Regions from separate parts of the Pseudogracilibacillus sp. SO30301A genome, predicted to be linked through region 1. Evidence: a T-box and tRNA genes for the amino acid it is inferred to sense, from the RefSeq annotation. Region 1 holds a T-box; the other holds one or more tRNA genes.

What was found. A T-box is a leader RNA that pairs with one kind of tRNA and senses whether it is charged. The one in region 1 lies ahead of ileS (isoleucine--tRNA ligase), so its partner is inferred to be a tRNA-Ile.
Region 2: it encodes a tRNA-Ile, which carries the amino acid that the T-box ahead of ileS (isoleucine--tRNA ligase) is inferred to sense. The anticodon was not compared.

The regions. Positions count from the first base shown of each region.
Region 1 covers NZ_JAXHDD010000001.1:231,647-247,280, reverse strand. Annotated here, with positions in the region: gene SPD89_RS01210 (YlmC/YmxH family sporulation protein) at 1,001-1,237, shown strand; gene SPD89_RS01205 (YggS family pyridoxal phosphate-dependent enzyme) at 1,376-2,047, shown strand; gene SPD89_RS01200 (cell division protein SepF) at 2,069-2,485, shown strand; gene SPD89_RS01195 (YggT family protein) at 2,503-2,769, shown strand; gene SPD89_RS01190 (YlmH family RNA-binding protein) at 2,776-3,555, shown strand; gene SPD89_RS01185 (DivIVA domain-containing protein) at 3,711-4,205, shown strand; T-box leader at 4,311-4,525, shown strand; gene ileS (isoleucine--tRNA ligase) at 4,599-7,367, shown strand; partial or broken gene SPD89_RS01175 (APC family permease) at 7,596-8,880, shown strand; gene SPD89_RS01170 (bifunctional transcriptional activator/DNA repair enzyme AdaA) at 8,864-9,460, shown strand; gene SPD89_RS01165 (methylated-DNA--[protein]-cysteine S-methyltransferase) at 9,977-10,483, shown strand; gene lspA (signal peptidase II) at 10,710-11,186, shown strand; gene SPD89_RS01155 (RluA family pseudouridine synthase) at 11,183-12,091, shown strand; gene pyrR (bifunctional pyr operon transcriptional regulator/uracil phosphoribosyltransferase PyrR) at 12,884-13,423, shown strand; gene SPD89_RS01145 (aspartate carbamoyltransferase catalytic subunit) at 13,612-14,568, shown strand; gene SPD89_RS01140 (dihydroorotase) at 14,495-15,634, shown strand, end outside.
Region 2 covers NZ_JAXHDD010000006.1:25,335-40,968, reverse strand. Annotated here, with positions in the region: gene SPD89_RS05010 (DUF2759 family protein) at 46-225, shown strand; gene SPD89_RS05005 (LTA synthase family protein) at 611-2,503, opposite strand; gene SPD89_RS05000 (YqgQ family protein) at 2,571-2,765, opposite strand; gene SPD89_RS04995 (hypothetical protein) at 2,847-3,683, shown strand; gene SPD89_RS04990 (rhomboid family intramembrane serine protease) at 3,687-4,871, opposite strand; gene SPD89_RS04985 (5-formyltetrahydrofolate cyclo-ligase) at 4,929-5,498, opposite strand; gene rpmG (50S ribosomal protein L33) at 5,626-5,775, opposite strand; gene SPD89_RS04975 (hypothetical protein) at 5,937-6,290, shown strand; gene SPD89_RS04970 (hypothetical protein) at 6,315-6,920, shown strand; gene SPD89_RS04965 (peptidoglycan D,D-transpeptidase FtsI family protein) at 7,010-9,097, opposite strand; gene SPD89_RS04960 (MFS transporter) at 9,187-10,410, opposite strand; gene SPD89_RS04955 (superoxide dismutase) at 10,523-11,134, opposite strand; tRNA gene SPD89_RS04950 (tRNA-Phe) at 11,488-11,560, opposite strand; tRNA gene SPD89_RS04945 (tRNA-Ser) at 11,584-11,676, opposite strand; tRNA gene SPD89_RS04940 (tRNA-Ile) at 11,689-11,762, opposite strand; tRNA gene SPD89_RS04935 (tRNA-Met) at 11,770-11,843, opposite strand; tRNA gene SPD89_RS04930 (tRNA-Asn) at 11,847-11,921, opposite strand; gene SPD89_RS04925 (Na/Pi cotransporter family protein) at 12,263-13,894, opposite strand; gene SPD89_RS04920 (NfeD family protein) at 14,010-14,642, opposite strand; gene SPD89_RS04915 (hypothetical protein) at 14,687-15,010, shown strand; gene SPD89_RS04910 (hypothetical protein) at 15,048-15,398, opposite strand; gene SPD89_RS04905 (deoxyribonuclease IV) at 15,475-15,634, opposite strand, start outside.

The DNA.
Region 1 (15,634 bases):
TCGACGTCTTTGAAAACGACTCGACATCATGGAAACTGACTCGACTTAACGTCTTGGAGATCGAGTCATTCTTTCCTAGGGGTGATTAAATAGTTACGTCACAGTATCCTTCAACTACGTATTAAGATAAAACAGTAGAAATAGTATCATTCTAAAATACAATCATTCGATTTTTACGCCTCAGCCTCTACTCATTGTTGATATAATAAGTTTTTCGCCATTTTCGGATGATAAGCCTAGTTTTCTACTGAAAGAATAGCGGTTTTAGACATATTCATGATAATTGAGCTACGGGCAGCTTGTGGTAATTTTAATCCGGTAAAAATAACTTTTTAATCAGACTGTTTGTCCAGTCAAAAATATGAAGCCTCCATCTAATAGCAATAGACTCACGGCATTCACCGAATCAGACGGTTCAAGGTTCTTCTTGATCCGTCATTTTTTATTTCCCCCTATTTTTTTCTGGATGATTTTTTATTTCAAATAATGTGAACAAGTAATTTTCAAATCACATTATTTTTAAAAATAGGTCTAAAAAACCTTAACTTTTTAAAAGTGCCCCAATAATCGTAGGATGCGGCTTATTTTTATCCTATTTTATGTCCAGGCTTTATTAATTTCAGATAAACCGATCTTACGAATTATACCTTCCTTAGTAATACCTTTTTCTCTACGAATTGATTTTATTAATTGTCATATCCATAATGATTCAATTTTCTTACTTCTAATTTGAACGTTTGCCCATTGTATAAAAAAGAATAAAGATAACAATTGAAAGACTGTGATTAGCGGTCTCTATATGACATTTATCCACATATCATTTTTAGCCCCGATTTAACCGCAAACTAGTCCCAATTACATTCTTTTTTCTTCACTTTATTATCTTGCAGTTTAACTAAATGTTATTTTTAAAACATTGATATAACAACATTTGATGATAATTATTGATAATGAATTCAATCTAATTTCATATACATATATAATAAGGTGGTGAATAAATTTGGTTACATTATCCGAACTGCAAATGAAAGAAGTAATAGTAATGCAAAGTGGTAAAAGATTAGGGTTTATTGATGATTTGGAGATCAACGAACAAAGTGGTTTAATTACGGGACTTATTATTTTAGATAAACAAATGAAAGGTTCTTTTTTCAATAAACCAGAAGAAAGACAGATTTCTTGGGAACAAATTGTTACAATCGGCTCAGATATTATTCTTGTTACGGAAGAAAAGTAGCATAATACAACTTCCTTAGGACAAAATTAGACGGTTTTAATGAAGATTTTTTATATTATGCTAGAATAGGGTTAGAAATTTCATTTATGATTGAAATTTCGCTTTAAAATCGTAAAAAATAGGAGAGAATGTCATAAAATGAGTGTTTCGGAAAATTTAGCTTACATTAATGAAAAAATTGAACAAGCTTGCGAAAAAGCGAATCGAAAAATTGACGAAATTACAGTTATCGGTGTGACAAAATATGTTACAATAGAACGAACAGAAGAATTAATTGCGGCTGGAATAACGAATCTTGGCGAAAATCGTACAGAAGAATTTTTACATAAATATGGAGAAATTGGAGATAGAGCTAATTGGCATTTTGTTGGGACATTACAATCAAGAAAAGTAAAAGATGTGGTTGGAAAAGTTTCGGCAATTCATTCTTTAGATCGTCTTTCAGTTGCTAAACAAATTAACAACCGTTCAGATGACCCGGTTGATTGTTTTGTGCAAGTTAATGTCAGTGGAGAAGAATCAAAGCATGGATTAAATCCTAAAGAAGTAATGTCTTTTATCAAAGAATTAGAACAATATAATAGAGTAAAAGTTGTTGGACTTATGACAATGGCGCCACATGTTGATAATAAAGCAGAAATTAGAACTGTTTTTCGCAAACTAAGGAATCTACGTGATGACGTCATGAACCAGAATTTCTCCCATGCACCATGTAAGTTTTTATCAATGGGAATGAGTAATGATTATGAAATTGCGATTGAAGAAGGTGCAACCCATATTCGTATCGGGTCAAAATTGGTAGGATCTTAAAATCCATAAGGAGGACTTCAAATGAGTTTGAAAGAAAAGTTTAGAAATTTTTTCAGTACAGATGATGAATATGAATATATAGAAGAAATTGAAGTAGACGAGCCAAAAAACTCATATTCTAAGCATAAAGAGAATAATGTAGTAAGCTTATCGGCAATACAACAACCAACTTCTAAAGTCATCTTGTGTGAACCAAAATCTTATAATGAAGTCCAAGAAATTGCTGATAATTTATTAAATAGACGTGCGGTCGTTATCAATTTACAACGTGTTGATCATGCGCAGGCGAAGAGAATTGTTGATTTTTTAAGTGGCACCGTTTACGCAATAAAAGGTGATATTCAAAAATTGGGTATAGCAACGTTTTTATGTACGCCTGATACCGTTGATGTAACAGGTACAATCTCATCGTTAGCGTTTAAAGAGGATGAACTTTAAAAAGGGATGGTAAGTATATGGGGCAAATTTTAGGCTTAATTAATGGAGTAATTACTATTTACAGTTATGCATTAATCGTTTATATTTTAATGTCTTGGTTTCCGGGAGCTCGTGAATCTCAATTTGGAATGTTTCTTGGTCGGATATGTGAACCATATTTGGAACAATTCAGAAAGATAATTCCTCCAATCGGTATGATTGATATTTCTCCAATTGCAGCAATCTTTGTTTTACATTTAGCTAGAATTGGAGTTCTTGAATTATTTCGAATGATCGGTTGGTAAGAAAATTTGAATATTTATCAACATTTTAGAAAACATGAGCACCCATTTGTTGACCAAGTATTATCATGGAAAGAGCAAGTAGAAAGAACGTACACTCCCTATTTGTCTGATTTCCTTGATCCGAGAGAACAACAAATCGTAAGTAGTATAATTGGCACTGCTAATGAAGAAATAAAATGTATATTCTTCGGAGGTGGGGATGAAACCGAACGACGTCGTGGGATCATTGCATCATACTATGAAGAAATGACAGAAAAGCAATTTGAAATAACGCTTTTAGAAGGAACTTTCGATAGTAAATTTAATCGATTAGAGCACCGTGATATTTTGGGCGCATTTATGTCACTTGGAATCGATCGAAAAAAAGTTGGTGATATTTTTGTAGCCGATGATCGTTTTCAAATTATTGTTACTGCTGAACTATCCTCTTATATCATGATGAATTTGACACAAATAAAAAATGCTCGTATCGATTTGAAGGAAAGAGAGTTTTCTAACTTGATTCGTAAACTGGATCAGTGGATAACGGCAAGCCAAACTGTTTCTTCTTTACGACTCGATATAATGGTGAAAGAAATTTATCGAATCTCTAGAAAAGATGCGGTATCTTACATAAAAGGAAATCGTGTTAAAGTAAATCATACAGATATTGACGATCCATCTGTACAAGTTATTGCAGATGATTTAATTTCTGTTCGTGGTCATGGAAGAAGTAAAATCGTTGAAATAAATGGACGAACGAGAAAAGATAAAATTAGAGTAACAACTGCACGATTAAAAACTTAAAATGTATAGAAAAAAGATGTTGAATTTCTGATTATGTACTATAATAGAAAAGAGAAATTGACAGTTTTTTATGTTACATATTTGGTATTGGCTCTAAAAACTAGACTAGTAAAGTATTTTTGAAAAAATTTAGCAATATTTTTGGAGGTGTTGTTTTGGTACTCTCACCATTAGATATTCATAATAAAGAGTTTACACGAGGATTTCGTGGATATAATGAAGATGAAGTGAATGAATTTTTAGATCAAATTATTAAGGATTATGAAATTACGATAAGAGATAAGAAAGGTTTAGAACAAGAAGTAGAAGAGCTAAATGAGAAGATCGGTCATTTTATGAATATTGAGGAAACGTTAAATAAATCGATCCTCGTTGCCCAAGAAACAGCAGAAGAGGTAAAAGCGAATGCACGTAAAGAGGCTAAATTAATTATTAAAGAGGCCGAAAAAAATGCCGATCGCATTATTAATGAAGCTTTGACTAAGTCAAGAAAAATTGCCATGGAAACGGATGAATTACAACGTCAGGCGAAAGTGTTTCGCACTAGACTTAAAATGTTAATCGAAGCACAACTTGATATGGTGGATAATGAAGATTGGGAAAAGTTTTTGGAAACTGCAGAGGACGAGTCTGAAATCCTTGCAGAATAGTTATACTTCTAATTAAAGTGTAGTAGATATCATTGTATGATTACTGTTTGATTGTGCTATAATAAATAGTACCTTAAAATGTTAACGAAAATTTCATACTTATAATTAAATACGATGAAAGAAATAGTATAAAAGAAAATAACTGTAAAAGCGAATTAGGGATGGTGAAAGCCTAATACAGTTATTCTTTTAGAAAATCATTCTGGAGTAGCCATTTGAAATTTAAGTAGAATAGGACGGAAATTCACGTTACGAATAATAAGTGAATGTAATTTTATTAGATTTATAAGGGTGGTACCGCGAGTTTCCTCGTCCCTTTAGGGATTTTGAGGATTTTTTTATATTTAAAATGAATTTGAATTTTGACACGATCTCTTAAGGAGGATTAATTTAATGGACTATAAAGATACACTACGAATGCCAAAAACAAAATTCCCCATGCGAGGTAATTTGCCAAATAAAGAGCCTATTCGTAGAGAAGAATGGGATAATAATAAAGTCTATGAAAAAGTACAAGATAGAACAAAAGGAAGACCGTTATTTGTGCTTCATGACGGTCCACCATATGCAAACGGGGATCTTCATATTGGGCATGCGTTAAACCAAATCTTAAAAGACTTTATTGTACGGTATAAATCGATGTCAGGTTTTCATGCGCCATATGTTCCGGGTTGGGATACACACGGATTGCCGATTGAAACAGCATTAACTAAAAACAAAAAAATAGATCGTAAAAAGATGAGCACAGCTGAATTTCGTCAAAAATGTGCTGAATATGCACTTGACCAAGTAGATCGCCAGCGTGAGCAACGGAAACAATTAGGTGCTACAGGTGACTGGGATAATCCATATATTACATTAACGAAAGATTATGAGGCTGCTCAAATTAAAGTATTCGGTGAAATGGCGAAAAAAGGATATATTTATAAAGGATTAAAGCCTGTATATTGGTCACCTTCTTCGGAATCTGCTCTTGCTGAAGCAGAAATTGAGTATAAAGATAAACGCTCTCCATCTATTTATGTATCGTATGAAGTGACAGATGGACTTGGTTTATTAGAAGAAGGAACAAAAATTATTATTTGGACGACAACACCATGGACAATTCCGGCAAGTTTAGGAATTAGTTTACATCCTGATCTTGAATACGAAGTTGTACAAGTAAATAATGAAAAATATGTAGTTGCGCATGACTTACTGGAACCAATAGCTGAAGAATTAGAATGGGAAAACTATAAGCGTGTTAAAATCTTTATGGGTCGCGAGGCGGAAAAAGTAATTGCTAAACATCCATTTTATGATCGAGATATTATTGTCATGCTTGGAACCCATGTAACAACAGAGTCAGGAACTGGTTGTGTTCATACTGCACCGGGTCACGGGGAAGATGACTTTTACGTATCTAAAAATTATGATGTAGAAGCGTTTTGTCCCGTTGATGATCGGGGTTATTTTACAGAGGAAGCCCCTGGATTTGAAGGAATGTTTTATGATGATGCTAATAAAGCAATTACGGAGAAACTGAAAGAAGTAGATGCTTTATTAACATTAAAGTTTATTACACACTCATATCCACATGATTGGCGGACAAAAAAACCGACGATCTTTAGAGCAACATCTCAGTGGTTTGCTTCCATTAAAGATTTTCGTCAAAATATTTTAGATGAGATTAAAGAAGTAGAATGGCATCCACACTGGGGAGAGACACGACTTTACAATATGGTTCGTGATCGAGAAGATTGGTGTATTTCTAGACAACGTACATGGGGAGTTCCGATTCCTGTATTTTATGGAGAAGATAATACGCCAATTATTACGGATGAAACAATTGAGCATATTTCTAACCTTTTCCGTAAACATGGATCAAATATTTGGTTCGAATGGGAAGCAGAAGACTTACTACCTGAAGGATTTACTTCTGAACATAGCCCAAATGGCAAGTTTACGAAAGAAACAGATATTATGGATGTTTGGTTCGATTCAGGCTCCTCGCATGAAGCTGTGTTAGTAGAGCGGGAAGAACTACGGCGTCCGGCTGATATTTATCTAGAAGGAAGTGACCAGTATCGTGGTTGGTTTAACTCCTCACTTTCTACTGCAGTTGCGGTTACAGGAAAAGCACCATATAAAGGAATACTAAGTCATGGGTTTGTTTTAGATGGTGAAGGAAGGAAAATGAGTAAATCATTAGGAAATATCATCCCACCTGCTAAAATTTTGAAACAGCTAGGGGCAGATATTTTAAGATTATGGGTTTCTTCGGTTGATTATCAAGCAGACGTAAGAATTTCACAAGAAATTTTAAAACAGGTTGCTGAAAACTATCGTAAAATCAGAAATACATTTCGTTTTATGTTAGCTAATTTGGCTGACTTTGATCCCAGTAAAGATGCTGTAGCAGAAAAGGATTTAGAGGAAGTAGATCGCTATATGTTACATCGTCTACAAACCTTAGTATCCAATGCTAAAAATAATTATGAAAATTATGATTTTGCTGATGTTTTCCATGATATTCATAATTATATTTCAATTGATTTAAGTGCTTTCTATTTAGACTTTGCTAAAGATATTCTTTATATTGAAGCGGAAAATAATCATAAACGCCGTAGTATTCAAACAGTTTATTATGAGACTTTAGTGTCTATTGTTAAGTTATTGACTCCAATTATTCCTCATACGACAGAAGAAGTATGGGAATATATTAACGGGGTAGATGCTGAGTACGTTCAGCTTACGGATATGCCGGAAGCACGTGAAGTAGAAAGCTTTGATCAAGAAGTTCAAGAAAAATGGGATCACTTCATGAAGGTTCGTTCAGATGTGCTAAAATCGCTTGAAGAAGCACGTAACGAGAAAATTATCGGTAAACCTTTAGAAGCAAAAATTACAATTGAAGCGAAAGATGATGTAACGAAAAACGTATTGGAGTCGATTCCGAACATTCACCAGTTACTGATCGTATCTGAAGCAGTGATTAATGAATCACATCCTAATGCAAAAGATTACCGATATGTTCGCATTTACGTTGAAAAGCATCCTGGAGAAAAATGTGAACGTTGCTGGATGTTATCTAATACAGTTGGCGAAAACGATAAGCATCCGGAATTATGCACTCGTTGTGCGGATGTAGTTGAAGAGCATTATCGTCATTTAGTAAACTAAGTGAATTTCATCTAAATATTGAAACGCTAAAGTAGAGGGTTAATCCATCCTCTACTTTTTTGATTTTGTAAATAATTTGTTTTGTGATCGTTCTAAAAAATCAGTCTTTTGCAAACGGGCGATTCATAAAAATATTTTTGATTAACTTTATTAACGAATGAAAGCGCAAAAAAAAGGAAGAATCTTTCACCCCTTTTCTGTACACTAATTGCTACAGGAGGTGAGTCCATGAATAATAAATCAATTGGATTATTTCAAGGAATTGCATTATACATTGCTGCTATTCTAGGCTCAGGTGTCCTTTTTTTATCGGGGGTAACAGCTTCAATGGCGGGGCCTTCATCTATTGTATCTTGGCTTATCGTTATAATAATTAGCTTTCCGCTTGCTTATTCTTTTGCTAGTTTGGCAAGAAAATACCCTGATGCTGGTGGAGCAGCAACCTTTGTTAGAAATTCTTTTGGTTATCATCTTGGCAATATCGTTGGGTGGTTTTACTTTGTAACAGCAGCAGTTGGTCAAACAATTGTGTCTTTAACCGGAGCTTATTATGTTAGTCAGGCATTTGGATTTTCAAATGTTGAAACAACTGTACTTGCAATTTTTATTTTGGCAATTGCAGGTGCTACTAATTATTACGGAGTAAATGTTAGTGGTAAAGTTGCATTGTTTTTAAGTTCTTTATTATTGATACTTTTACTGATAACAGTATTTGTGTCACTGCCAAGAATACAATGGGGGAATTTTACTCCCTTTGTTCCGAATGGGTGGTTTTCTGTCGGGAGCGCTATAACGGTTATCTTTTGGTCTTTTTTCGGTTGGGAGGCGATTTGTAATCTAGCCGAGCACTTTAAAAGACCAGAAAAGGATATTGTCAAAGGAGCAGTTGTTAGTGCAATAGTCATTGGATTATTATTTTTAGCGTTAAGTTTTGTCACTATTGGAACGGCGACGTATGGCAGTCAAGAAAGCAATCTGTCTCCTATTGGTGTTATAATGGGGGATACAGTAGGCGTAGGTGCCAAAATAGTCACGGCTGTTTTAGCGTTCATTATTTGTACAGGAACATCCAACGCATTTGTAGCTAGCTTAACGCAATTAGGATATTCATTAAGCAGAGATAATGCTTTTCCAAAATTTTTTTCAAGACGCCATGTAACCACTCAAATTCCGAGACGGATGGTATTATTTATTATCTGTTTTTCGGTAGCAGGTGTTTTAGTGACGAAGTCTTTATCGCTGACGTTTGATGATATTTTGTTTATACCGACTTCTCTTGGCATTTTAGTTTATATTCTTTCAATGGCAGCGGGCGTTAAATTATTTAGGAAGAATACATCGCCATGGTGGGCATCGTTAACCTCTTTCATTTTATGTTTATTGGTTCTTCCATTTTTCCAAATGTATATAGTTGTACCGATAATTGTCGTCGTTTTATATGCAATTTATATGATATTAGCAAGAAAACTTTCTCCTACAAGGGAGGATAAAATCTAATGAAGGATCAAAATAATCTTTCAAAAGAAACTATGTGGAAAGCGACAGTGTCATGTGACCCAGCATATGATGGGAAATTTTTTTACGCAGTCAGGACAACAGGAATATTCTGCCGTCCTTCTTGTAAGTCTAAGGTGCCTAATTGCGAAAATGTTTCCTTTTTTCCAAATGCGAACGAAGCCCAAAATGCAGGCTATCGACCATGCAAAAGATGCCGACCAGATCTAAATATAAAAACGTATGACCCATTCGAAAGCCTTATGGAAGATACGAAGCGATTGATAAAAAATAATTATTTTCATAATATGTCGTTACATGAAATTGCGTCAAGGGTCGGAGTTAGTCGTTTTCATTTAAATCGTATTTTCAAAGAAAGAACTGGATATACTCCACGAATATATTTAGAAAAGATTAGAGTGCATGAAGCGAAGGAACTTCTTTTAACGACAAATCTTAATAGCACGGAGGTTGGTTATCAAGTAGGTTATCAAAGTGTTTCTAGCTTTTATAATGCGTTTAAACGATATACGGGACTTTCACCGAGTCAATTTCGTACTTACCATAACGGAAATAACGCCAACCAAGAATTTGACTAATTTACGTTCGTTAAAAAAAGAACGAATGAACAAGGGTGCTTTATACTTCTCGTATTTCTTGGCAGAAAAGAAACCGGCATGGCCCTGCATTTGCGGAAGCCACCATCTATCATGAAAAAGGTTTATTTTCATACAAAAGTATAAATCCTTTCTTGACTCGCACACTGGCTAAGAGTGAGAATCCTAGGACTGCGCTTACTCGTCCCTTCGAGTAGAATGTGCACTTTCGTTCGTCCCACCGTAAAGCATTGTTGCGGGCGCCAGTACTAGCACGTCAATCACTCGTAAATGCAACTCGTACTCTCACCGTAAAGGCTTACACTCTAGAGCATAAGTACAACATCACCTAGTCACCCCAGTTATGGATTCTTTAGGAAGGCAGACTAAGAATAGGCTTTGCGCCTAACGTCGGCATACCTACTTTGAAGGGGTATGTTTTCTTTAACGAATGACAAGTTTTCTAAAAAATTTTGATATGAGGAAAGTACTCAAAATACGCCAAAGGAGACTAATTATATGATTATTTATGATACGTGCCATACAAAAATCGGCAATCTACGATTTACTTTTGATAAAAACGATCAATTAAGACGGATTGTTTTAACTGATGATCACTGGCATACTATCACTGCAAAACATACGACGAAAAGAAGTCATGAACTTGGAAAATCTGTTTGCCAGCAATTCCGGCAATATTTTGTAGGGAACATTCGTCAATTCGATATTCCATTTAAACTGAAAGGGACACCCTTTCAAAAACAAGTATGGAATGCTTTGCTCCAAATTCCTTATGGACAGATAAAGACCTATACCGATGTAGCAGCTTTTATTGAAAGACCTTATGCCATTCGTGCGGTAGGGCGAGCAATTGCAGTTAATCCCCTGCCAATTTTAATCCCCTGCCATCGTGTTATTGGTAGGAACAAGAAGCTGACGGGGTATGCAGGTGGGGTGGAGATGAAGAAACAGTTGCTGGAAATCGAGGGTAATAGTATCTCTGATGAGGCAGCCATTAGCATATAATAGTGGAGAATCATTAATAGATAGAACTATTGACGCTGTGTATATCAACTATGGAACTATGGGGGAGAAAGGCAATAAAACTGACGAAATGAGCCATTCTTTAAAACTTTGGACGGTCCGGTATAATTTTTTAAGTTTACATAGATAAATCTCGTGAAGAAATCGTATAATAGTGATATTGTATTAGATATGTTTAGTTTTATTGGTCGATTTCGGAGGGATGGATATGGGGCGTTATTACATACTAGCTATAATCGTAATTATTTTGGATCAAGGCACAAAATGGATCGTTGATAAAAAAATGGAATTATACGAAAGTATTCCTATTATAGAAAATTTCTTTTACCTTACCTCTCACAGGAACAAGGGAGCTGCCTGGGGAATTTTGCAAGGACATATGACTTTTTTCTATATTATCACAGTTATCGTTATTATCGGTATTATTTATTATATGCAAAAACATGCAAAGGATAATAAATTGCTCGCTATTTCATTAAGTTTACTATTGGGAGGCGCAATCGGTAACTTTATTGATCGTCTTGTTCGCAAAGAAGTCGTTGATTTTTTAGATTTTATTATTATCAATTATGATTTTCCAATTTTTAATGTTGCTGACTCTGCGCTTACTATTGGTGTGTTTCTTATTTTAATTGCTACTTTCCTAGATGAAAAAAAGGCTAAGAAAGGAAAACAGCTATCATGACTTTTATCCATCATATAATGGAAGAAGAAGCAGGTATTCGACTTGATAAGCTTTTAACCAACATAAATACGGAATACTCCCGGCAACAAATTCAACAATGGATCAAAGGAGATTATGTGTCCGTTAATAACGAAAAGCAAAAAGCGAATTATAAATGTAAGTATGGAGATATAATTAAATGGGATATTCCGATAGCACAAACAATGGAGATCAAAGCGGAGCCTATTCCTTTAGATATTTTATATGAAGATGAATATTTACTTGTAGTGAATAAACCGAAAGGGATGCTTGTTCATCCGACACAATCGGTGATGACAAATACGTTGGTAAATGGTTTACTACACCATTGTGAATATTTGTCCAATTTGAGTGGAGATGACCGTCCAGGAATTGTTCACCGCTTAGATAAGGATACGAGTGGTGCACTGCTAATTGCAAAAGATAATGAAACACATGAAGATTTGAAAAAACAATTTCAGGACCAAACAGTTACTCGAATTTATGAAGCAGTTTGCTTTGGGGTATTATCTCATTCAAAAGGTATTATTAAAGCCCCAATTGGCCGTAATCCGAAAAACAGATCACAAATGGCTGTAGTGGAAAACGGAAGAGAAGCCGAGACTCATTTCCGTGTATTAAAACGATTTCAGCAGTACACGTATGTGGAATGCGAATTAAAGACAGGAAGAACTCATCAAATAAGAGTTCATTTAAAATATATGAATCATCCTATTGTCGGGGACGAGGTATACTGCCGTAAAAAATCTTCTCTAATAAAAGGCCAAGCACTTTACGCAAAAGAGTTAGGTTTTATCCACCCAAAAACAGGTGTAAAGAAAACATTTACTGTCGAACAGCCAGAGGATTTCAATAATTTGTTACAAAGATTAGAAAATATGTCTTGACTTTAGAGGTCAGGTTTGAAATAATAAACATAGTCAAATAAGAGATCCTTTAACATAGTCCAGAGAGGCTAACAAGGAAACGGAACATAGGAATACGTATGTCCAAATCCTTATGCCTTCATAACTGGCATAAGGGTTTTTTAATGTAACAAGATTGTTAGCCAAAAGTTTGGAACTGTAAACCACTCGTATATCGAAAAACATTAGGTGTTACTTGATAAAATCCATAAACCGAGCAGTAACTTAAGTTGATAATTTATCGGTCAACCTAGATGCTGCACCGTTGATTTTCGCCTCTGGGCAGTGGCACATCCTTAGTGCATGCTTCAGCCTTCGCTGCACAGGACGTGCAAGTGCCGGCGTTGGTCACAAATCTTTATGGTGGGACGAAAACGTAGCTACAGTCCCAGGACGTGACCGCTTTTTGCTTCTAGGAGTCGACTGTCCTCCGGCCCCTAATCAACTATTGTGACAGTATCAAGCTGCGTAGATGTTACCTTCACCATTACAGCGAAGGAAATACACGGAGACTCCTGTGGGAGGAAAGGCCTCGGTGAGACTACGCAGGAGCGTAGCGACGAGGAGGCTCATCAGCCGCCCACGGAAAGCGGAGTGTATTTCCGTAGCGGTATTTTACTTTGCAACTTGTCTACATTTTCGCAGCGAAAATCAACGAAGCTGTTACTAATTTACAAATTTTCACTACTCAACAGTATACTTCAACTGTGACGATTAATAGTAATGAATTTTATGAATAGAACTGATGCATAAATATTTATAGGAGGTGGGAGAGTGAAGAAGAAAACAACGATTCTCGATGAATCAGCAATAAATAGAGCTTTAACGCGAATAGCTCACGAGATTTTAGAACGAAACAAAGGTGGAGACACTATCGTTTTAGTAGGTATTAAAACAAGAGGTGTTCCACTAGCGAAACGACTCCAAGCAAAAATAGAGCAAATTGAAGATATCACTGTCCCAATAGGAGAACTCGATATCACTTTATATCGAGATGACTTACAACAAAAATCTACAGATCCTGAAATATTAGGGACGAAAATTGAACTTGATATTACGAATAAGACAGTAATTTTAGTAGATGATGTTCTATTTACAGGAAGAACAGTTCGAGCGGCAATGGATGCTGTCATGGATATCGGGCGCCCTGATCAAATTCAATTAGCAGTGTTGACAGATAGAGGACATCGAGAATTACCGATTCGAGCAGATTACGTTGGCAAAAATATTCCAACATCAAAAGAAGAATTAATTGTGGTCAATGTAACTGAGCAAGATGATTTGGATGAAGTAAGTATTTATGAAATTAATTGAATAAAGATTGGCCCTTTAAATAAATCCCGTGAGATTTAAAAGGTAGCTGAGAATTCAACAAACCATACGAGTATAGTACTTGTATAACTCTTTGCGACCTTTTTGCAAAGAGTTTTTTTATGAAAATTACGGATCGTATCAAATCGCGGGAAAATGGGATAATAGAAATTGGAGATGGGGTGCGCAATATGAATGATTTTATTTCAGTTCGAGATTTATCAGCTAAGGAAATCGTTTGTCTTCTAGATATGGCAAATCGATTCCGTGAAGATGAGTACAAAATATCAACCCAATTATTTGCGGCAAATTTATTTTTTGAACCTAGTACAAGAACGAAAATAAGCTTTATTGTTGCGGAGAAAAAGTTAGGGATTGAACCTCTAGATTTTCATGCAGAAACGTCAAGCATGAAAAAAGGAGAAAGTCTTTATGATACGGCAAAAACGTTTGAAGCTATCGGGGCAAACGTACTTGTCGTCAGACATGAAGCAGATGACTGGGATAAAGAGCTAGCTGATAAGCTGTCGATTCCAATCATTAATGCAGGTGCTGGTAAAAAAGATCACCCAACGCAAAGTCTATTAGATGCAGATACGATTTATCAAGAATTTGGTCGATTTAGTGGATTGAAGATTGTGATAGCAGGCGATATTAAGCATAGTAGAGTTGCCCGTTCAAATGCAGAAATGTTAAGTAAATTAGGCGCTCAAGTATATTTTTCAGGTGCTCCAGAATTTATGGATGAATCACTTGGCTACCCGGTTTTATCATTTGATGAAGCAGTCGAAAATTGTGACGTACTTATGCTACTACGTATTCAACATGAAAGACATAATGAGTTTGTCGGAGCAACATTGGATTACCATGAAAATTTTGGTCTAACAATTGAAAGAGAAAAACGAATGAAAAAACATGCAATTATTTTGCATCCTGGACCAGTTAATCGTGGAATTGAAATTGACTCATCTCTTGTCGAATGCAATCGATCCAAAATTTTTAAACAAATGGAAAATGGTGTGTATGTTAGAATGGCCGTTTTAACAAAACAATTATTAAATTGGGGGATTATCGATGAAAATAAAATTGAAAAATGCAACTCGCTTGAGCAAAGACAATACATTAGAAAAGTGCGAACTGTTAATTGAAGGGGATCGGATAAAAAAGATAGCAGCTTCAATTACTACTGAAGCAGAAAATGTAATCGACTGTGAAGGTAAATTAGTGTTACCCGGATTCATCGATGTTCATATTCATTTACGTGAACCGGGAGGGGAACATAAAGAAACGATTGCTACAGGAACAATGGCTGCAGCACGTGGCGGGTATACAACAGTTTGCTCAATGCCAAACACGAATCCTGTTCCAGATTCAAGTGAAGAAGTGGAAAAACTTCTAAACCGGATTAAAAAAGACGCACGTATTAGAGTTCTTCCTTATGCAGCAATAACAAAAGGGTTACTAGGAGAGGAAAGAACTAATATAAAAGAGTTAAGTAAATTAGGAGTATTTGCATTTACAGATGATGGTGTCGGGATTCAAACCGCTGGGCAGATGCTTGAAGCAATGAAGGAAGCAGCTGCAAGTGATATGGCGATCGTTGCTCATTGTGAAGATAATTCCATCCTTTATGGAGGAGTAGTTCATAAAGGAAATGTAAGTGAACGGTTAAATTTACCTGGTATAGTAAGTGCTTGCGAATCCGTCCAAATTGCTCGCGATGTTTTACTTGCTGAAGAAGCGAATTGCCATTATCACGTCTGTCATGTTAGTACGAAAGAGTCTGTCCGAGTTATTCGAGATGCGAAAAAAGCAGGAATTAACGTAACAGCAGAAGTAACACCACATCATTTATTATTAACTGAAGATGATGTGAAGGATCATGATGCAGACTTTAAGATGAACCCACCTCTTCGCAGTAAAGCAGACCGTGATGCATTATTGGAAGGATTATTAGATGGAACGATTGACTTTGTCGCAACAGACCATGCACCACATGCTGATGAAGAAAAAGCTTTAGGGATGCTTGAAGCACCCTTTGGAATCGTTGGTTTAGAAACAGCATTCCCGCTTCTTTATACACATCTAGTTAAAACGAATAAAATGACATTAGAACAATTAGTGAATGCATTTACGAGAAAACCAGCAGAAGTGTTTACATTACCGTACGGTTTATTGGAAGAAAACGCAATCGCAGATATCACTTTGGTTGAT
Region 2 (15,634 bases), on a different contig from region 1:
AACCTTTTTTCATTTTAACATGTACATAAGGAGGATGTAACCAAAATGATTTTAGCAATCATTCTACTAATCGTTGCTTTACTATGTGTCGTATCCGTTCTAAGACAAGTTAAATTTAAAAACTATTTTGCATTAGCTTTCTCAGCGGTAGCCGCATTAAGCTTTGGATTTTTTTCAATTATGACGATTGTATGTACCCTAACCGATGCTGGTATATGTCCGTAATAATGACCAAAAGACTGTCTCCATTAAGATGACAGTCTTTTTTAATGCTTAGGAAATTAGTAAATTCTATAGCTGTGGATAGGTTTCGTTACAAAAATAGCCACGTCCAGCTCCAGAGCCCAGCGGCTAGTGTGTGTTTTCTTCACCTTACGATACGATAAAGAAGACTTGCCGATTGGCTTTAGACAGAGGATTAGTCGCCCTTATGTCCTTGGGCGAAAGTCAACATCGAATCAATAGGTAAAGGAAGGCCAGACTAACTTCGGCCTTTGCGGCCAATGTCGGTATACTCCTTTTGCGGGGGCATGTATCTTTTATCTCCTACGGTTCAAGTCCAGCACATACGCCGCTAAACGGGCGCTTCCGCCTTTGTTCTTTATTACGATTAATTTTCCTCAAATTGTATAAATCGAAATAAATCACCATATATTATTTGGTCTGAATACTCCAACTCTTGATTAACCTTTTCTTTTATAGGACTACATGGAGTTTCCTTTTCCCTTCCTTCCCCTTCAACCGCAATAATATCACCAGTTTTCCTATCATAACAAGTGTTGTTCGTGTATATATAATCATCACTAATAAAATTGCCATTTCGCTGGACAATAAAACCTTTACGGTCATCGTGAAAAAGATCATTACCAAAATAAATGTCATGAGATGTATCAATTCCTAGTAAGTGGAGTATTGTAGGTTTAAGGTCAATTTGACCTGCTATTTTTGACATAATCTCTCCTTTTCCATAACCCGGAATATGAATATACAAAGGTACACGTTGTAATTGTAAATAATCATAAGGCGTTATTTCTTCTTTTCCGAGATAACTTGCCATAGCCTTATTATGATTCGCACTAATACCATCATGATCTCCCATAATGATAATTATTGAATTATCGTATAGTCCTGAAGCCTTTAATTGAAGGAATAATTGTTCTATTGCCTCATCTGTATATCTTACTGTTGGAAAATAATTATTTAATGTAATTGAATTAGAATCATACGGTTCAAGCGAACGATCTCCCTCATCTAACTCAAATGGAAAATGATTTGTAATGGTAATCAACTTTGCATAAAATGGCTGATTCAACTCCCTTAAATAAGGAATCGTCTGAGTAAAAAACTCTTTGTCTTTTAAACCCCAACCAATTTCGTTTACTTCTGTTACGTCATAAAAATCTTTATCATAAAATTGTTCAATATGAAAACTTTCATACATTTGATTACGATTCCAAAAAGTATTTGTATTAGCATGAAAAACAATCGATTCATAGTTTTCACTTTTTAGAATTTCTGGCATGGCATGATAATCGTTTTGGGCGTGAGTAAAAAATACTGCTCCACCTGATAATGGATATAAAGAGTTTTCAGTTAAAAATTCGGAATCGGAAGTTTTTCCTTGGGATGTCTGATGATAAAAATTCTCAAAATAAAACGTGTCTTCATGATTGATTAAGCTATTTAAAAATGGTGTAATATCTTCACCATGTAATTGATTATTAATCACAAATGACTGAACAGATTCAGCTGAGATGAAAATGACATTTCTCCCTTTACCAACACCGAAAAGTTCGGATTTTTTATCATTTCTAACTTCATCATTAATATATTTGCTAATCGTTAAAACATCATTATCATCTGCTAGCACTCGCTGAGACCTCATTTTAGATTGGACGAAAACATCATAAATATGGAAATAAAATATCCCGATATTTTTAACTAAATATTCTCGATCAAATCCCCTTGATAATAATTGTGGACGCTCCACTTCAGCAAGCAAGAAGTTACCTGTTAACAGTAACAAGAATATTACTAGAGCGAAAGATTTTGTTCTTCTGCTATTTGCTTTAATATCATTAACATCAACTTTCTTACATAAAAACCAAATGATGAAAACATCTAAGAACAGTAGTATATCGTATATTTTAATTAGTGTTATAATACTGGTTGATAAATCCAAGAAGTTGCTTGTTTGAAATAGTTGAGGAATAGTTAGGAAATCAGTAAATGATCTGTAAAACAAGAGATTGAAGTAAATGATCAATGTACCGATTAAAGCACTATATTTAATAAAAGCTAGACGCCTCTCTGGACGTTCAATCCAAATACTTAACCCCAAAAAAATTATAGATGCAATGAATGGGTTAATAAAAATAATAAACTCTTGCAAGGCATTATCTATTTCAATTTGGAATAAAAAACGGTAAACAATATATGTCTTTAACCCAAATATAAAACTTGCAAGGAGAAAAAGCGGTAAATTCCTCCGCCTAGTATCCATGACTAAGCCTCCTAAGTTACTATATAGTAGTATTTTTCTTACCCTTTTTTTAAAATTTTAAACCTTATTATGTACTTAAATCTGAGATTTCCTTTTTTAAAATGAATATTGCGTTTTTATAAGTCATTACATCAATCAACTTTACTTCATATAAACTATTTAGTTCTGCATGCATTAATTCTAGATCACTAATTCTGTCTCCGGTGTAAATAAATACCCCAAATTGTTTTAATAAATTTCGGACGTCTAAAACTGTCTTCATTTCTTCACCACGCTTTTGTAAAGAATAAGTCAAATCCTTCATCATATAATGATACAAAAGAATTTTTAAAGGGTGTTGGACATGCATAAGTATATTATTTATTCTTGTTTTATCATATCATTTATTGGTTTATTTTTTATACTAAAAGGTAATTTTTCGGTAACGACAATGAAATATTTTCCGCTAGATGACAATGTATTTTTCGACAATGCTGAAACAAACATCAATTTTTTAAAAAGTACTGATGAAATAGAGTGGTCTGTCGAATCAACAAGTAGTGATGTCGCCTATTTACGACAAGATGTTTCGTTGCTCTATGAAAATGGAAAATTTAAAGGTGTTTTAAATAAGTGGCGACAAAATGTTGATCACCTTGATTTAAGTAAACACTTTATACAGTCAAACAGCAGCCTTCTACAAGCAATATCATTTCACCACGGAGAAATCCATTATCCAAACGATCAGATTTCCAGTATTCAAAAAATGACAAGTAATCAATTGTATTTTATAAGAGATAGTAATACTATTTATTCATTTCACGAACCAAGTAATGCGAATGAGAGAAAATGGGAAAGAGACCTCAACAAAATGACGCATCAACAATTAGATAATCACTGGACCAAACTGATCAATCAATTAGATATTGCAATAAAAGAATATGACAGTATCCCTTTAACAGAACTCGCACAATATGAAAATAAGCCCCTACCTGGACGTACAGAGGCCGAAACTAAAAAAATTATCGGACAACTTTGGGAAGGGTTATATAAAAATTATATCCTATTATTAAAGGAAGAAAAAAATCGACAAGATGAACATTATATGCCATTAATTTTATTGGCAAAGAATAACGATCACCTATTGGTTATATTTGAATTAAATAATAAAAACCAAAAACTTATTCAACAGATTTCTTAAATGTTATATATGCACATGTAAACCGTACAAAGCTAAATAAATTGCGATAAGAGAATAAAGCACGACGGAAACAATTTGCACAAAAATGTTCTTTTTATTAGGGACATATGTTATAGATGCGGCAATAAATCCCATAATTAATCCACCAACGTGTGCGCCCATATCTATTTGTGGAACTAAAAAACCAAATACAAGATTTATTGCTAAAATGAAAATTAAATTTTTACCCATTGTTTGAAAGAACAATCGTTTGTAAATTATGCCAAAAAATAATAATGCACCAAACAAACCAAATAACGCACCCGAAGCTCCTGCAGCCACATGGACATTAAAAGCAAAACTAGTCAATCCACCACCGATACCGGCTAAAAAATAAATAATAACAAACCGTGCCGTACCGAAAATTCTTTCGACTACTGTTCCTAAATAATATAGAGCAAGCATATTCATAAACAGATGTAGTGCACCAATATGTAAAAACATTGAAGAAACTATCCTCCACCATTCTCCTTCGACAATGGCAGGATTATACTTTGCTCCACTCTGAATTAAAGTTTCTATGTTTAAACTGCCGCCATTTAATTCAAGCATTAAAAACATAAATATATTCAATGCTATAAAAATATAAGTAAAACGTGGCTTACCAAATGTGAACACGTTCTCATATTGCTTTTTCTTTTCGTGTAACAAGTTGCTCATTTTAATTTTGTATAATGACACTTCTTTCTCTTGATCGTTTAAAGAAGGAAGTTCAGGTTCATTTTGAGCTTGTGAATTAATTTGATTTAAAAGACGAGTTTTTTCTTTTATAAAATTATCTTCAGTTAAATAGAAAACCTTCATTTTTAAAGGCTTTTTCTCTTTTAACTGCATTGGTTTTTTTAATAATTGCCAATCATCGACAGGTTCATGAGAAGTTATATAAACATTATAAATTTCAATATTTCTTCCAACAAAAAAACGCTTCATTGCTTTGACGCGTTGAAAAACGGATGCAATATCTGTTTTTAAATGGTTTTTCCAATCAAATCCTTTATGTATGAAACGAATTACTTTAGATACATTGCGTTCATACTTTTCGAGCCAAAGTTCATCTGTTTGAGGATTCATATGCAAAATTTCGTATTTATCTGTCGTAATGAGATCATATGCTAAACGGTACATATTATATTGCTCTGTGATATACATAAGACACCTCCTGTATCCATCATATCAAAATTCGAATCGTTATATGCAAAAACACGTTCATTTATTTGCTGATTTTAAAATTCCATTTTCCGTAACCATAAACTTAATTGGAATATCATGTGGCTCAGAAAATTCAAAAGATGTTAATTGTATATTACTAACTAGTGATAAAGTATTCTGTGTGAAACCAACTAAAAAACGATCGTAAAACCCTCCGCCAAACCCTATTCGATAACCTGAACGATTAAATACGATACCTGGCACAATTAATAATTCAATACTATCTTTAGAGATCTTTTTCGTTTTATCAACACGAGGCTCCAAAATGCCTCCATATCCAATTTCTACGTCCTTTTTCTGCTTGATACAGTAAAATTCCATTTCTTTCGTATTGTGATAACTTTTCGGAATACAAATGATTTTATTCTCTTTCCACGCCTGCATAATGATAGGTTCAGTATTCCATTCATAAGCTGTTGACCAAGTAATTCCAATAATATTTGCTTCTTTCCATAGTTTGGATGTATATAAATGCTTATATATTTTAAGTTGTATTGCTAATTTTTCTTCATGATCTAAGTTAGCTAATTGTTCAATCATATTATTACGCATTTGCTTCTTATCCACTTGTAAAAACACCTCATATATATTGTACCTTATCTGTCTTTGGAAATCGCTTGAAGGGACTATAAGAAAGACAATTAAAATAAAAAACTCCTAGCCATTAATATGGTAAGAGTTTCCACACTTTAAATTATTTCGTTTCACGATGCAATGTATGTTTTTTTAAACGTGGGCAGTATTTCATTAATTCAATACGCTCTGTATTATTACGGTTATTTTTTGTAGTAATATAGTTTCTATCTCCTGTTTCAGTACAAGCAAGTGTAATATTAACACGCATTTCTATCCCTCCAAATTCAATAAGTCAATATATAATTTACCCGTAATAATGATAACAGATACGCTATTTTCACGCAAATTTTAAATCTATTTATATTTTCTTAGCCAAAATAGTAATTTTCATAGTATAATGTTAAAGTAGATTGCAAGGAGGTATAAAAAATGGTTTATTTACTTGTATCAGTCGTTGTAATAGCATTAGTTTTATTCGCAAGTTCTTTTTTCATGTCTGATAAATTTAAGGAGTTAGAAGATCAACTTGAACAATTTTCAATTACTACGATGCAAGATACATATCAAATGAAGAAAAAACTTAAAGTTCTTGAAGAGGGGTTATTGACCGGGAATAATGATCAATCAACAACCAATGAAGTTCCTGAGTCGTTACAAGATAAGCCTTTGTTGATACAAAAAATATATCACCTTCATCAACAAGGCTATTCTCCAGAAGATATTTCAGAACAAACAGATTTAACAAGTCATGACGTTCAAACTATTCTTAAGTCCAATATTTAGATAATAAGGAGAATAATAATCATAATGAGATTACCAATACGCTTTTTTTCAATTGGGTTATTTACTGCGGGTATTCTATCTTTAGGTTTTTATTTCTTGAATGACAGTTCAAAAGAATCGATTGAAAATGTTGCAGTTGAAGATTTGATAGTACAAGTGGAAGAAAATGGATACCGAGTCATTACTGAAGACGAATTTATTTCATTTTCCATGTACGTTGATAGTATGAAGGAAGAGGAATCCAAAACTGCTTCAGCTAAAACAGAGAAAGAGAAAGATGCAGAGAAGGATAAAGAAAAAGATAAAGAGAAAGAGAAAGAAGAAGAAAAGTCAAAAGAAAAAGAAAAGGACACGAAAAAGAAAGACGACAAGGAAAAAGAAACAAAAAAGAAAAAAGAAGATAAAGTGAAAAAAGTTAAATTTACTATTAAAAAAGGAGATGTAACAGAAGATATTGCCGATACTTTAGTAGATAAAAAAATCCTCAAAAAGGATGAGCGTGACAAATTTATTAAATATCTAGAAGATAATGATTATAGCCCTTATATTCAACTTGGAACATTTGAAGTAACCAGTGAAATGAATATAAAAGAACTTGCGGAAACAGTTACTACTTATCCCAAGGATTAAAACAGGTAGGAGATTATTCTCTTGCCTGTTCTTTTTTATATAAAATGGTCTAAACAGGATTATCCCTATTTAGACCATAAAATTATTATTTATTCTTCATCATCTTTATTTTTTTCTGAACTGCGTTTCTCTTTTAATTCAAAATAAGTATCTAAAAGTCCTCGACCAATTTTGTGGTTTATTTGATTGCCAGTATTTTTACCTAATTGAGGAACGATAACTGCAAATGCGACCTCTGGATCATCATAAGGAGCATAACCAACCAACGATAAGTTTTCCACGTCTGCCGCTTTATAGCTAGTTCCATCATCCCGTTTTAGATACACTTCATTTTCCGCAGTTCCCGTTTTTCCTGCGGCACGGTAACTTGTACCAGCCCAATATTTATGACCAGTCCCACCAGATTCATTAAATGCTTTCCAAAAACCAGTTTGTACACGCTCAATATAACTAGGGTTGACGTCTATTTTATTTAATACTTTCGGATGAATTACTTGATCAACAGAGCCTAGCTCATTATTGTTAGATGGGTTTCTAATTTCTTTTACAAAACGGGGCTCTACCCGATACCCATCATTAGCGATTGTTGATACATATTGTGCAAGCTGCAACGTTGTGTACGTATCATATTGACCGATCCCATTATCCATGAGATTACCTGCTTTAGGATCGGTTCCTACAAAACCAGTTGATTCAAATGGAAAATCAATACCTGTTCTGATACCTAAACCGAACTGATTAAAGTAATTTCTCATTTTTTGTAAACCTTCTGTTGCACTTGCGCTTGTACTAGCATTATTTGGGAACGGATGTCTAAAATCTCCGCCCAAACGTAGTGCAATGTAGAACATGTAAACGTTAGAAGAACGTTTGAGTGCACCAGTATCATCTACCGCACCTAGTCGTGCATAAGAAGCTTTTCTCGGTGTTTGGGCGATCTGGATTGGACTGTCGTAAAATACATCTCCTGGATTAATTACTCCAGATTGTAGACCAGCGAGTACTGTTGCACCTTTTACAGTAGAGCCTGGTCGGTGTGCATCATATAATACTTTATGTGGTGTACTCTTATATTCTCCTGTTTCCCGATCATAATGCTGGCCACTTAAAGCCAAAATTTCTCCTGTTTTCGGATTCATTACGACAGCTAATGCATCTTCTAACCAGTGATTTCCGCTACTTTTAGCAGCCTTTAACTCCTTTAAAACAATCTCATCTACTAACTCTTGATATTCCATATCCATTGCAAGAACTAAGTCTTTTCCTCTTTCTCCAGGGACAATAATATCAGAACCAATGATGTCTCCATTTTTTGTTGTTGTATATTGAACTTGTTCTTTTCTACCTCGAAGGACATCTTCATATTGTTCTTCAAGACCACTTTTACCTACCCTGTCATTTCGGTTGTAACCCCTCGTTAAATAATAATCCTCTTTTTCAGCAGGTATTCCCTGTTCTTGTGAAGTTATTGAGCCAATAATTGACTTTAGGGTATCACCATAAACATATTTTCGTTCCCAATCTGTAGATGCGTTAATTCCTGGAAGCTCACTTAAATTTTCTGCAATTTCCGCATATTCCTGAACGGAAATATCCTTATTTTTGATCACTTCTGGAGTAAGTGAATATGCCTTATCTAATTCACGTTTAATCGCGATCACTTGTAGTTGGTCATCCGTAAAATTAGCGATTTCCTCATCCGTAATTCTTTTGAGCATAAGGTCATATTGTTCAATATCATCCAATTCTTCTTTTTCCTTGTCAGTTAATCGTTCAACTGCTTTATCTATATTTTTTAAATACCAATACTCTTTTTTATTACGTTCAGTAATTTTTTTAAGAACTTTATCATCAACGATAAGAAAATTTGTTAGTTCTTCTGCTAATTTAAGTTTATCTTCTGCCTGTACTCTTTTCGGAGGTGTATACGTAATCGAATAAAGCGGCTTGTTATCCACTACTATTTCTCCATTACGGTCAAAAATTTTTCCTCTTGGAACAGGAGATCTTGATATATCCTTAATTGTCCGATCGATTTCTTTTTGAAAACTTTCCCCTTGTAAAATTTGTACTACTCCTAGCTGCACAACAAGTACAGAGAATAGGATAAATACGACAAAAAATATTATGTTTATACGTAAGGGAATTCGTGACACATTCTTTTTCTTATTTACCATTAGCAATTCCCCCTTGTAATTTTAATCTCACCCAAATAATTATAGCATATCTTGGCGGATATTTAATCATTACGAGGAAATTATTTTGCTTATTTCTGATAAGTTAAACGAACTTTATTCATAAAGATAAATATAAATAAGTAGGTGTTACTAAATATCCCTAAAAGAATCGGTATAATATTAGGGTTTTTATAAATAGACATTGAAATTATAAAAATAAGAATTGAAAAAACACGTCCGATATTGACAAATATTTCAAGTGCAACAACATATTCAATTCTTAACTCTTTCGCGTACTTGCTTGTACCAATTACATCGTATGCCATGGAATTAAATGGGACATTAATAATCGGATATCCAATCCCGATAATAATTGCGTAAATGATTAAATGTACATATGTCAAATCAAATAAAATAATATATACTGAAAAGCTGATGATTAAACTGCCAATGAAAATAGCTTTTTTTCGCATGTTAGGATTTATAATTTTTGTTACGAGTAAATAAAAGATAAACGAAAAGGCGCTTAAACATAAATTAAACATACCTATTGCAAATTCACTTTTTGTTACTAGAAATATCCAAATCGTAACAATAAAAACGAAAAGCCCTTCCCGCATACCTTGAAATATATTAGATTTAATAACATTATTCCAGTTCTTATTTTCCCGCATTTCTCTAATAACCGTTAAAAGTCCATATTTCCCCTCCGCATTTCTTCTTTTTATAAAGAAACTACAAATAACTGCAAGGATAAATAAACCAAATGAAATTGAAAAAATCGTCATGTAACCAATATTCGTTTTTAATTTTGAAATGATAGCTCCAGCTAGTACTGGTCCTATCATGCCACCTAACGATTCAAGACCTCCCATAAATCCATTAAAAAAATCCCTCGTCTCAGGTTCAGTTATTTCAAAGGTTAAAACATTAAATGCTAACCAGTAAAAGCCATATCCCACCCCTAAGAGACAACCAAGTAAAAAGTTATAGGTAGATGCATGATCACCAATGATTAATACGGTAAGAAAAAATATAGATAAAAATGTTACTCCTAAACGAAGAACTATAATACGATCAATTTTTTTCGCTAGTTTACCTGCAATTATAAAAGTGATTGGCTGAAAGATAAATATAGCTAAATTGTAATTGGCAATCGTCAGAAAATCATTCGTTTGTCTCCATAAAAAAACATTTACAAAAGTATTAGATAAAAATATTCCTAATGAATATAAACCACCAATTACTAATAACAAAATGAGATCTCTGTTCATTTCATCCTTTTCTAAAAAATACGTAGTTAGCTTCCACATATATCAAAGCGCTCCTTTAGTAATAATAGTGTGAACAACTAAAGAGCGAGATATGTAATAAATTTAAATAAAAAAGACCAAAGGAAAATCCCCCTTTGGTCTTCTGTTAAAATTATTTTGCGTCATTATAGTTTTTAGTTACTTCATCCCAGTTCACTTTGTCCCAGAATGCTTTTGCATATTCTGGACGTCTGTTTTGATATTTCAAGTAATATGCATGCTCCCAAACGTCTAGACCTAAAATTGGTGTTTTACCTTCCATTAATGGTGAGTCTTGGTTAGGTGTGCTTGTTACTTCAAGCTCACCATTATTAACAACCAACCAAGCCCAGCCAGAACCAAAACGTGTAGCAGCAGCTTTTTCAAATTCTTCTTTAAAGTTATCAAAGCTACCAAATTTATTATTTATTTTATCCGCAAGCTCGCCACTTGGCGCACCGCCACCCGAAGGAGAAAGAATTTTCCAGAATAGACTGTGGTTCGCATGACCCCCACCATTATTTCGTACAGCAGTACGGATATCTTCTGGTATCGCATTTAAATCGCTAATAAGGTCTTCAATTGATTTACTTTGTAGATCACTGTTTCCTTCTAAAGCGTTATTTAGGTTTGTTACGTAAGTGTTATGATGCTTAGTGTGGTGAATATTCATCGTCTCTTTATCAATCGTAGGTTCTAATGCATCATAAGCATATGGAAGTTCTGGTAATTCAAACTTTGACATATGTAATCCTCTCCTTTAATTTTATAATCTTTATATGTAAAGGTTATCAAAGCTTTGTAAAAGGTGCAAATCTTTAGCTTTGTCCTCAATAAAAATGAAATAAAAAAACAAGCTATTATCATATGCTTGTTTATTTGGCAGATAGGAAAATATAAAACTTTCTTGACTCGCATAAGTGCAGCTAAAGCATTCGCTATTAAAGGCATGCACTCTAGAGTATACGTGCAACCTCACCTCTGTCTTTCGCCATTACGGCTCTAATGAAGGCCGACTAAGAACAGGCTTTGCGCCTAACGTCAGCATACCCCTTTGAAAGGGCATGTTTTCTTTAACGAATACCAAGTTTTCTAATATGGCTCGAGACGGAATCGAACCGCCGACACAAGGATTTTCAGTCCTTTGCTCTACCGACTGAGCTATCGAGCCTCAAACTATGTATTTAATTTATATGGAGGAGGAAGAGGGATTCGAACCCCCGCGGGCTTTGACACCCCTGTCGGTTTTCAAGACCGATCCCTTCAGCCAGACTTGGGTATTCCTCCGAGTGATTTAAGTGGACCCTGCAGGACTCGAACCTGCGACCGATCGGTTATGAGCCGATAGCTCTAACCAACTGAGCTAAGGGTCCTTATAAGTAGCGGCGGAGGGGATCGAACCCACGACCTCACGGGTATGAACCGTACGCTCTCGCCAGCTGAGCTACGCCGCCATATGGCTCCACAGGTAGGGTTCGAACCTACGACCGATCGGTTAACAGCCGATTGCTCTACCACTGAGCTACTGTGGAATAAGATTAATATAAAGGTTAATTTATTTGTAACTGATACGCTTAGTGGTCTCGTCGTGCTGTCACACTCCTCGCAGGCCTATCCACGTTAATTCAAATAATATGATTATTAAGATCCGGCTTGCTCTACCACTGAACTACTTTAAAATTAGAAAAACGATAATTGTTTGTTTTTATGCGTCCATTGGCTATTATAATAGATAAATTATCAGTTTGTCCAATAAAACAACAAACTCTTTTTACTGCCTAAAAGAAGAGTCAAAAAACAAACGACAAAATATAATATACCATGCACATTATATCTTGTCAACACTTTTTTGAAAGAATTTTAACCAAGAATTTTAACCATTTAAAACTTCTTCTGCAATATTTACAGCATGATCTCCAATTCTTTCTAAATTACTTATAATATCGACAAATACGATACCGGCAGAACCAGTACATTGTCCTTCATTCATTCGGATTATATGTCTCTTACGAAAACTTCTCTCCATTTTATCAATTTGATCTTCTTTTTGAACTACCGCTAACGCTTCTTCTCTATCCATTAATTCAAGAGATTTTATCGCTTGATTTACTGTGGAAATTGTTAAATCAAACATTTCATGGAGATCTTCATGTGCATGTTCCGTTAAATTTATTTTATTTGTTATTTTATATTGTATCAGTTCTAAAATATTCTCAAAGTGATCTCCAATTCGTTCAATGTCACGAACAGTATCCATTAACGCAGTATGTTTGGAACTGTCTGCCTCTGATAACGTCTTGCTTGAAATGTTTACTAAATAATTCGTTATTTCCTTGTCAAGATTATTCAAAGCACCTTCAATTTGCATTGCCATCTCAGAATGTTTTTCTTGTTGCGTCATGACATATAAGCTTGTTTCTTCTAGACCTTTCACACTGTATTCACCCATACGAATAATCTCAGATTTGGCCTGATCTAGTGCCACAGTAGGAGATTGTTCGATAAAAATTGGATCTAAGTGCTTTGGTTTGTATTCTATTGTCACATCTTCTCCTGGGATTATCTTTGTAACGATCCATGCTAAAGCACCGATAAAAGGGAACTGGATAATCGTGTTTGCAACGTTAAAACTTCCGTGAGCAAAGGCTATCGTCATTTCTGGATTTAGGTTAAATGTATTTTGTAAAAACGTTACATAACTAACAAAGAGTCCTAAAAAAATCATAAATATAACTGTTCCGATAATATTAAAAGTAACATGGGTAAAAGCAGCTCTTCTTGCAGCAACAGAAGTACCTATTGATGCTAATACTGCCGTTATCGTTGTCCCAATATTATCACCAAAAAGAACCGGTATTGCTGCATCTAAAGTAATTGCACCTTCTGAAAATAATCCTTGCAAAACACCGACTGTCGCACTGGAACTTTGAACGATAAGTGTGAAGACTGTCCCAATTACTACTCCTAGGATAGGATTATCACTCATATTTAACGTTAATTCATGAAAAGCTTCTAAAGATCGTAAAGGCTTCATTCCATTGCTCATTAATTCCAAACCAAAAAATAATGCACCAAACCCAAAAATAGCTTGTCCAATCACATTTACTTTTTGACTTTTAAAGAAAAATATCATAAAACAACCAATTGCAATAATTGGTAATGCATATTCTCCAATATCTAAACCAATAATGAAAGCAGTAATGGTAGTACCGATATTAGCTCCCATAATGACCCCGATTGCTTGACGTAATGTCATAAAACCGGCATTTACTAATGCAACCGTTAATACCGTTGTTCCTGAACTGCTCTGGATAAGCATGGTAACAAGCATTCCAGCAAGTACACCTAGAAATGGATTACTTGTAAATCGATCCAAAATATCACGTAGTCTGTCACCAGCAAATTTTTGGAGACCATCCCCCATGAATTTAATTCCTAATAAAAAAATCCCTAAACCACCAATAAATTCAAAAATGATGGATTGTAAGTCGATTGAATCTGTCAATTGTTAATCATCTCCGAGAGGCATATTAATTATACATACAGTCCTATTATTAAGAAATATTTAATAGATGTAAAGGGTAATTCGGATATTTAACATTAAATTTACATTGATATTTTTAGATTTCCTTCACTAAAATTCGAGTTCCATCTACTTCCGTAACTTGTACCACTGTCCCCTTTTTTATCCATTGGGCGTTTGAAATAGCACTGTAATCTTTTCCGTCAATAGCAATCGTTCCCACTGGTCTTAAATCAGTTAATGTAGTACCTGTTTTGCCCACTAATTGCACATAGTTCTCGTTTAATGAAGAATAGCCTGCTTCTTTTGTCAACCGATCTTTTAAAGCAATTTTACTCCACATATTTCTTCTTTTAAATACTTTCAGAAATGTGAAAGACAACGCACCTCCAAGAATTACGCCTATTACTGCATACAGACCTGCAAAGAAATTCGGGGCTGTAAGAGCAACAGATAGTATCATTCCTGCAAGTCCAAGTGTCGCTAACGTGCCGTCATTAATTAATTTTCCATCAATAAAAATTAGTAATAGACCAACAAAATAAATAATAAGCATAATAACAATGGTAGTCGGTTCTGTCAGGAACATATAAAAATAATATACGGTAAAGATTATTCCAAGTACGGCAAAAACACCGCGCATATTTACGAGAATTTCACCTAGTAAGAATAATGTTCCCAATCCAATAATAATCAAACCAATCCAATCAGAAGACATAATTGCTTCCATTATAAACTCCTCCCTACTCAAAATTTTTTAAGGTGGTATATTCTATGTTTACCTTTAAAAAAATTTGCCTTTATATTTGTATTATACTGTTAATTCTCAGTTTGTATAATGATATTCAAAAAGGAACTAACAATAAAACGAATGAATCTTCTACAATGGATGATCAAGGTATTAATAAAAATATACCTGTTGTGAAAATCAAAGTCGAAGCAGGTGATACTATATTGTCTGTCTCAGAAGAGCTTAATGGTGAAAAATTAAATCAAATCAAAATTGAAGATATATTAGATGATTTCAATTCAGTAAATCCTGAAGTTACCACAATTGAATTAACTCCTGGTATGTATTATTATTTCCCAACTTATTAAAAAAGGCTGAAGAATTTAGCTTCAGCCTTTTAATTTATTATATGAGTGGCATGATAAATAATCGTGTAATAATTGATAAGATACCGATAACTATCGCTGTATTACCTAAAATTTGTGCTTCCCGGTTTCTCGCAATAAATCCTAATATTATTCCTGCACCTGCAAAAAGAATAGGAATAAAAAAGAAGGATATTGCACTTAAAGCAATCGCGATCCAACCATATACATTATTTACTTCATCTCTGTTTTCATCTCTAGCTTGGTCACGATCATCTCTAATTGTATCTTCGGTAAATTCAGCAGACGTTTCTTCTTTAAAAACATGCTCGTCCACTGGGTTCACTGGATCTTGTTCCTTTGATGGTTCGTTTAAGTTTTGATTTTCCACAAGGCTTACCCCCTTTTCTTAAGGTAAGTATAGTTTATGGATTATAGACTATTTCATTTATGTTATTTATTGCAAATTAGCCCATGATTTTTTGAAGCAAGTTTTCATCAAATGATCCGTCCTTGATCATTTCAATTTCAAATTTATATGGAGGTCGTTTGTTTTTCTTATCTTCACCCACATAAGGTGTTTCTAGAATTTTAGGTATTTTTTCGAATTCTTCGTGAAAAATAACG